3 regions of the Sodalis sp. RH19 genome follow, and region 1 is predicted to be linked to each of the others. Evidence: predicted binding sites of a transcription regulator. Region 1 holds the regulator's gene; each other region holds the start of a gene.
The links. The regulator sigma-54, encoded in region 1, starts transcription at its own class of promoters, with help from an activator protein. The targets are predictions, from matches to a motif close to GTTGGCACANNTTTCGCTNT.

Region 2: the regulator sigma-54 is predicted to act here: its motif matches at 987-1,006, upstream of ACL2XF_RS18555 (gamma-glutamyltransferase family protein).
Region 3: the regulator sigma-54 is predicted to act here: its motif matches at 1,154-1,173, upstream of glnK (P-II family nitrogen regulator).

The regions. Positions count from the first base shown of each region.
Region 1 covers NZ_CP178734.1:5,246,303-5,248,504, forward strand. The annotation lists gene ptsN (PTS IIA-like nitrogen regulatory protein PtsN) at 1-178, opposite strand, end outside; gene hpf (ribosome hibernation promoting factor) at 285-572, opposite strand; gene rpoN (RNA polymerase factor sigma-54) at 596-2,029, opposite strand; gene lptB (LPS export ABC transporter ATP-binding protein) at 2,077-2,202, opposite strand, start outside.
Region 2 covers NZ_CP178734.1:4,102,978-4,105,179, reverse strand. The annotation lists gene ACL2XF_RS18555 (gamma-glutamyltransferase family protein) at 1-943, opposite strand, end outside; gene ACL2XF_RS18550 (MurR/RpiR family transcriptional regulator) at 1,090-1,935, shown strand; gene ACL2XF_RS18545 (transporter substrate-binding domain-containing protein) at 2,165-2,202, shown strand, end outside.
Region 3 covers NZ_CP178734.1:3,177,860-3,180,061, reverse strand. The annotation lists gene ACL2XF_RS14490 (SmdB family multidrug efflux ABC transporter permease/ATP-binding protein) at 1-904, shown strand, start outside; gene glnK (P-II family nitrogen regulator) at 1,225-1,563, shown strand; gene amtB (ammonium transporter AmtB) at 1,605-2,202, shown strand, end outside.

The DNA.
Region 1 (2,202 bases):
CCATGCGTTCACGGGTCAATACGGCCTCGAACACCACCTGCGGCGCCAGGTTGAGCTGCTTGGCCGCCAGCTCGCTGATAATTTCCAGCGCGCGTTTTTTGCTCTGGCAGTGGATGGAGCCGCGGGTGCACTCAAGGCTTAACACCGTGTTTATTTGCAAAGCTGTATCGTTAGTCATTTCATTTCACTTAAGGCGCTTGTTTCACCTTTAAGACTCATCGGCCCGTTATCGTACGGATAACGAGCCGATGTGAGGTTAGGTAGCGATAATGGCTACAGTGAATTCAGTACTGTTTCAGTTTCTCTTTATGTTTGTTCAACTGGCGCGTCAGCTTGTCGATCAGCAAATCGACGGCGGCATACATATCGTCCGCCTCTGACGTCGCGTGCAGCTCACCGCCGTTGACATGGATCGTCGCTTCGGCAATCTGCTGGACTTTTTCGATCTTCAGAACAATATATACCTGATTGATCCGGTCGAAGTATTGTTCCAGCTTGGAAAATTTCGTCGTCACGAAATCGCGCAAAGCATCGGTGATTTCAACGCGCTGTCCGGTAATATTCAGCTGCATAGTGTCTTCCTTCTCTGTAGAGGTCAAACCATTTGCTTACGCTGGTTTGACGGCGGGATGGACAAAGACTCTCGGTATTTTGCCACGGTTCGCCGCGCCACCATGATGCCCTGATCGGAAAGCAGGGTGGTCAGCTTGCTATCGCTTAGCGGCTTCGCCGGGTTTTCCGCGGCGATTAATTTTCTCACCAGCGCACGAATGGCCGTAGAAGACGCTTCGCCTCCCCCCTCGGTATTGACGTGGCTGGAGAAAAAATATTTCAGTTCAAAAATGCCGCGCGGGCTGTGCAGATATTTTTGCGTCGTGACGCGGGATATCGTCGATTCGTGCATCTCCACCGCCTGGGCGATATCCGCCAGCACCATGGGCCGCATATACTCCTCTCCCTGATCGAAAAACGCCTGTTGCTGCTCCACGATGCAGCGGGTCACTTTTAACAGCGTGTCATTACGACTTTCCAGGCTTTTGATTAACCAGCGCGCTTCCTGCAAATGGCTGCGGATAAATTGTCCGTCCGAGTCATTGCGGGTGGTATTGCCGAGCGCGGCGTATTGCTGGTTGATTTTAAGATTGGGAATGCTGTCGGTATTGAGCTCCACCGTCCAGCGATTATGCACCTTGCGCACCAGGACGTCCGGGATGACATATTGCGATTCGGTGGTGTTGATTGACTGGCCGGGCCGGGGATCGAGGGATTGGATCAGCGCCATGGCGGATTTCAGCACGTCTTCCTTTAGGCGGGTGGACCGCAGCAGGCTGCGGAAATCATGGCTGGCCAGCAGATCGAGATAGTCGCTGACGATAAGCCTGGCTTCGTTCAGGTAAGGGAAATCCTTCGACAGCTGCGATAGCTGGATCAGCAGGCAATCCCGCAGATCCCGCGCCGCCACGCCCACCGGATCAAAGCGCTGCACGCGTTTTAATACCGCTTCCACTTCGTCCATGGTGACGCTGTCGTCGCCGATGCACTCGAGGATATCTTCCAGCGGCACCGTCAGGTAACCGGTTTCATCCACCGCGTCGACGATGGAGGTGGCAATGGCGATATCGGTATCGGAAAACGGCGTCAGCTCCACCTGCCACATCAGGTAATCCTGCAGGGTCTGGATGGTTTCGCCCTGGTAAATCGGCAGTTCTTCGTCGCGGTAGTCGGTGCCGGTGCCCGAGGGCGTGCCCGCCGAGTACATTTCGTCCCAGGTGGCGTCAAGCGGCAGTTCTTCCGGCATGTCCTTCTGCTCCATCGCCTCGCGGGTATCAAGCGATTCGCTGTCGGGTACGTCGTGTGAGTCTATTTCTTCATGGACATCGGTTTGCTCAAGTAAGGGGTTGCTTTCCAGCGCGGTTTGAATCTCCTGCTGAAGTTCAAGCGTAGACAGTTGCAGCAGGCGTATTGCTTGCTGTAACTGCGGAGTCATGGCGAGTTGCTGACTAAACCTGAGTTGCAAACCTTGCTTCATATAATGCGTTAATTAACCTCTTGGGGCTTTCACTTCAGGACACCTTATCAGAGGCGGAACTCTTCGCCCAGATAAACACGCTTCACCTGCTCGTCCTGAAGGATTTCGGCGGGTGTGCCATGGGCGATAAGATGTCCCTGGCTTACGATATAGGCGCGCTCGCAGACGTCCAA
Region 2 (2,202 bases), 1.1 Mb from region 1:
GCGCCAGCAGGGCGTCAGGATCGCAGGCCAGGTACGCCGGGTCGGTGATAACTTCATCGCGCAGCGCGAACGCCAGCTTGGTGGCCTCGACGATGCGATGGATGGTCTGGGTTTCAGACTGCGCGGCCATGGACAGGCGATCGGTAATGCCGAGGATGGCCAGCGACACCAGGCCCTGGGTGGGTGGCGCCAGGTTAAACAGCTCGCCTTTGCCGTGCGCCAGGCGCAGCGGGGCGCGCCGTCTGGCGCGGTAAGCGGCCAAATCCGCGGCGGTGACCGGCATGCCGATCGCCTTCATTTCCTGGGCCATGCCGGCGGCTACCGGGCCGCGGTAAAAACTGTCCAGTCCCTGCTCCGCCAGGGCGATAAGGGTTTCGGCGAGCCGCGGCTGGGTAAAGCGGCTGCCGGCCAGCGGAATCTCCCGATGGGGAAAAAACACCCGGGCAAAATCCGCCCGGCCCGCCAGTTCGGAGAATTTGGCGCGGGAAGCCTGTTCCTGCGACAGGGAAACCGGCATGCCGTCGGCGGCATAACGGATGGCGTCCGCGAGCAGGCTTGATAGCGGCAGCCGCGGGTAGCCCATTTCCGCCGAGAGCGACAGCGCCTCAGCCCAGCCGGCCACCGTGCCCGCCACCGTCAGCGCCGACATCGCGCCGCGATGGGGGATAAGCGCCTCATCCCGGTAAAAATCGAAGGTCGCCAGCGAACCCGCCGGGCCGCCGGCATCGATGGCGACCGGCTCGCCGCGCGGCGGCACGATAAGCCAGAAACCATCGCCGCCCAGGCCGTTCATATGCGGGTAGACCACCGCGATGGACGCGGCGGCGGCCACCATCGCTTCAATGGCGTTGCCGCCCGCGCGCAGGACGGCCAGCGCGCTTTCACTGGCAAGATGATGCGGCGTTACCGCCATGCCCATCGGCGCCATGGAACTGTTGTTCATCGTGGTCAATATCTCTTGTTAACGGGCGGAGGCTGGCAACAGTTAAGCAAGAGGCGTTCCAACCCGCGCCGCCGGATTCATTTGCCTGCGCCGCGGCAGGATATGCTAGGGTAATATGAAACAAAGGTTGCAGCCGGGAAGGAGATATGAAGCAATTCGATGAGCGCCTGCGCGCCGCTTATGCGCAGCTTTCACCGCAGGAACAGCGGGTCGCCGCGTTTATCCTCGATCATTTCGACGATCTGATCAGTTATAACAGCGCGGAGCTGTCGCGTTTAAGCGGCGTCTCCAAGGCGACCGTCAGCCGGCTGTTCAAACGCCTGGGTTATGATAACTATCGCCAGATGCGCGACGAACTGCGGGTGTTGCGCCAAAGCGGGATGCCGTTAACCGATAGCCGCGACGCGGTCCAGGGCAACACGCTGTTGTCACGGCATTACAAACAGGAAATGGCTAACCTGACCTACTGGGTCAACCGGCTGGACGGCGCGCAGTTTTCCGCGGTGATAACGGCGATGGATAATGCCCGGCGTCTGTGCCTGGTGGGCTTGCGCAACAGCTATCCGGTGGCGATGCACCTGCGCCAGCAACTGCTGCAGGTGCGCGGGCGGGTGAGCCTGCTGCCGCAGCCGGGGCAGACGCTGGCCGAAGAAATAGTGGATCTGACCGCCGAGGATATGGTGGTGGTGGTGGCGTTTCGCCGGCGCACGCCGCAAATCCGGCCGTTATTATTGCAGCTTAAAAATAACGCCGTGCCGGTGCTGCTGATAAGCGAGCCCCAGGCGCAGGCGCTGATTCCGCTGGCGCGCTGGCATATCGCCGCAACGCTTGACAGCGTATCGGCGTTTGATTCCTACTCGTCTGCCATGAGCCTGGCGAACCTTATCAGCAACGCATTGCTGCATCATACCCTGGCCCAGGGACGGGCGCGCATCCACAGTATCGCCGATGGGTATGGCGAACTGGATGAGCTTGAACCCCGGGGTTCATAAAAAAACAGCGCGACATAGCGGTGCGCTTGCACTTTATGGGTGCGTTATTTTCCCGCCGCAGGGCCAAGGCTTTGCCATTCCCGTTAGCATAACCCCGCTTATGGCGGGGCTGGCCTGATGTTTCCCCCCGGTGTTCCCCGGCGTGAATCAATGGTTTCATTTGGCACATTAGTTGCAGATAATTAGCCTGAGAATCATTTGTTTCATTACTTCATCTTGGGAACCCGGTATGCAAATCAGAAAACAGCTTATAGCCCTGGCGGGCGC
Region 3 (2,202 bases), 2.1 Mb from region 1:
CTTAAATGAGCCGCTGATTGAACTGACCACCCAGCAATCGATGCTGCAGCAGGCCGTGGTGGCGGGCGAGCGCATCTTTGAACTGATGGACGGCGACCGGCAGCAGTACGGCGACGACGACCGGCCCTTGATCAGCGGACGTATTGATATTCGCGACCTCAGCTTTTCCTACCGCAATGCCACGCCGGTATTGCGGCATATTTCCCTGTCGGTGCCATCCCGGCGCTTTATCGCGCTGGTGGGGCATACCGGCAGCGGTAAAAGCACCCTGGCCAATTTAATGATGGGCTATTATCCCATCAGCGAGGGCGCGCTGTTGCTCGACGGCCGGCCCATCGCCAGCCTGTCGCACCGGGTGCTCAGGCAAGGCGTCGCCATCGTCCAGCAGGACCCGGTGGTCATGGCGGACACTGTATTCACCAATATTACCCTGGGGCGTGATATCAGCGAATCCAGGGCCTGGCATGCCCTGGAACAGGTGCAACTGGCGGAACTGGTCAGATCCATGCCGGGCGGCATCCACGCCGGCCTCGGCGAGCAGGGCAATACCCTGTCGGTCGGGCAAAAACAGCTGCTGGCCATGGCCAGGGTTCTGGTCCTCACTCCGCAAATCCTGATCCTCGACGAGGCCACCGCCAATATCGACTCCGGCACCGAGCAGGCGATCCAGCGGGCGTTGGCGGCTATCCGCCACCAGACCACCCTGGTGGTTATCGCGCACCGCTTATCCACCATTGTCGAGGCTGACGAAATTCTGGTGCTCCACCGTGGCGAAGCGGTGGAGCGGGGCTCCCACGAGGCGTTGTTAACGCAGCGGGGCCGCTATTTCCAGATGTATCAACTGCAGCAGGCCGGCAGGGCGCTCGCCGCCGACGTCAGGGTGGCCGGCGCGGGGCACGGCTGACGATGTGCGACGGATGTGCCGCCCGTGGGTAGCCGCGGATAAGCATGCTGGGCGCTTAAGCGCAGCGCGCACCGGGATTGAGCATCCCGGCGCCGATATTCCCCCTTCTGCACCGTAATCTGGCGTAGCGCACTAATACAGTGCGCCTCGCTGGTGTATTTTTGCGCGTCGTCGGAGCCAATGCTGCGCCTGAGGCGGGTTTTGCTGTATCGGCGGGCGTCCAACGGTAAATTTCTATTTCAAAACATTTGTGGCACATGCTTTGCTTTACTCAGGCGTAGCGATCGCGAGTTCAGATCCAAATTCTTGAGGGGGAACATATGAAGCTGGTAACCGTGGTGATTAAACCATTTAAATTAGAAGACGTGCGAGAAGCGCTTTCTGCTGTGGGCATTCAAGGGCTGACGGTCACCGAGGTCAAAGGCTTTGGACGGCAAAAGGGCCATGCAGAGCTGTATCGCGGGGCCGAATACAGCGTTAATTTCCTGCCCAAGGTAAAAATTGATATCGCCATTGCCGACGATCAGCTAGATGAAGTTATCGATGTCATCAGTAAAGCGGCGTATACCGGAAAGATCGGCGACGGCAAGATTTTTGTTGCTGAGCTACAACGGGTCATCCGGATTCGTACCGGAGAGACCGACGAAGCAGCACTTTAACGACACACACGCGCGAATTTTGTGGATAGGGATGAATGAAAATGAAGAAACTTGTCTCATTGACCAGCCTCGGCGCAGTAGCATTGTTGCCGACATGGGCCATGGCCGCAGCGCCTGTTGCTGACAAGGCCGATAACGCTTTTATGATGATAAGCACCGCTTTGGTGCTGTTTATGACTTTACCGGGGATTGCCTTGTTTTACGGCGGCCTGCTGCGCGCCAAAAACGTGCTGTCGATGTTGACCCAGGTTGCGGTCACCTTCGCCATGGTCTGCGTGCTGTGGCTGATTTACGGTTACTCCCTGGCCTTTAGCGAGGGCAATCCGTTTTTCGGCGGGTTCGGTTGGACCATGTTGAAGAATATTGAGCTGACGGCGCTGACCGGTACGTTCTATCAACTGATCCACGTCGCGTTTCAATGTTCGTTTGCCTGTATTACCGTCGGTCTGATTGTTGGCGCCCTGGCGGAACGTATTCGTTTCTCCGCGGTGCTGATTTTTGTGCTGGTATGGCTGACCTTTTCCTACCTGCCGATGGCGCATATGGTTTGGGCAGGCGGTTATCTGGCGGCGCAGGGCGCGCTGGACTTCGCCGGGGGTACTGTCGTTCATATCAATGCGGCGAGTGCCGGTTTGGTGG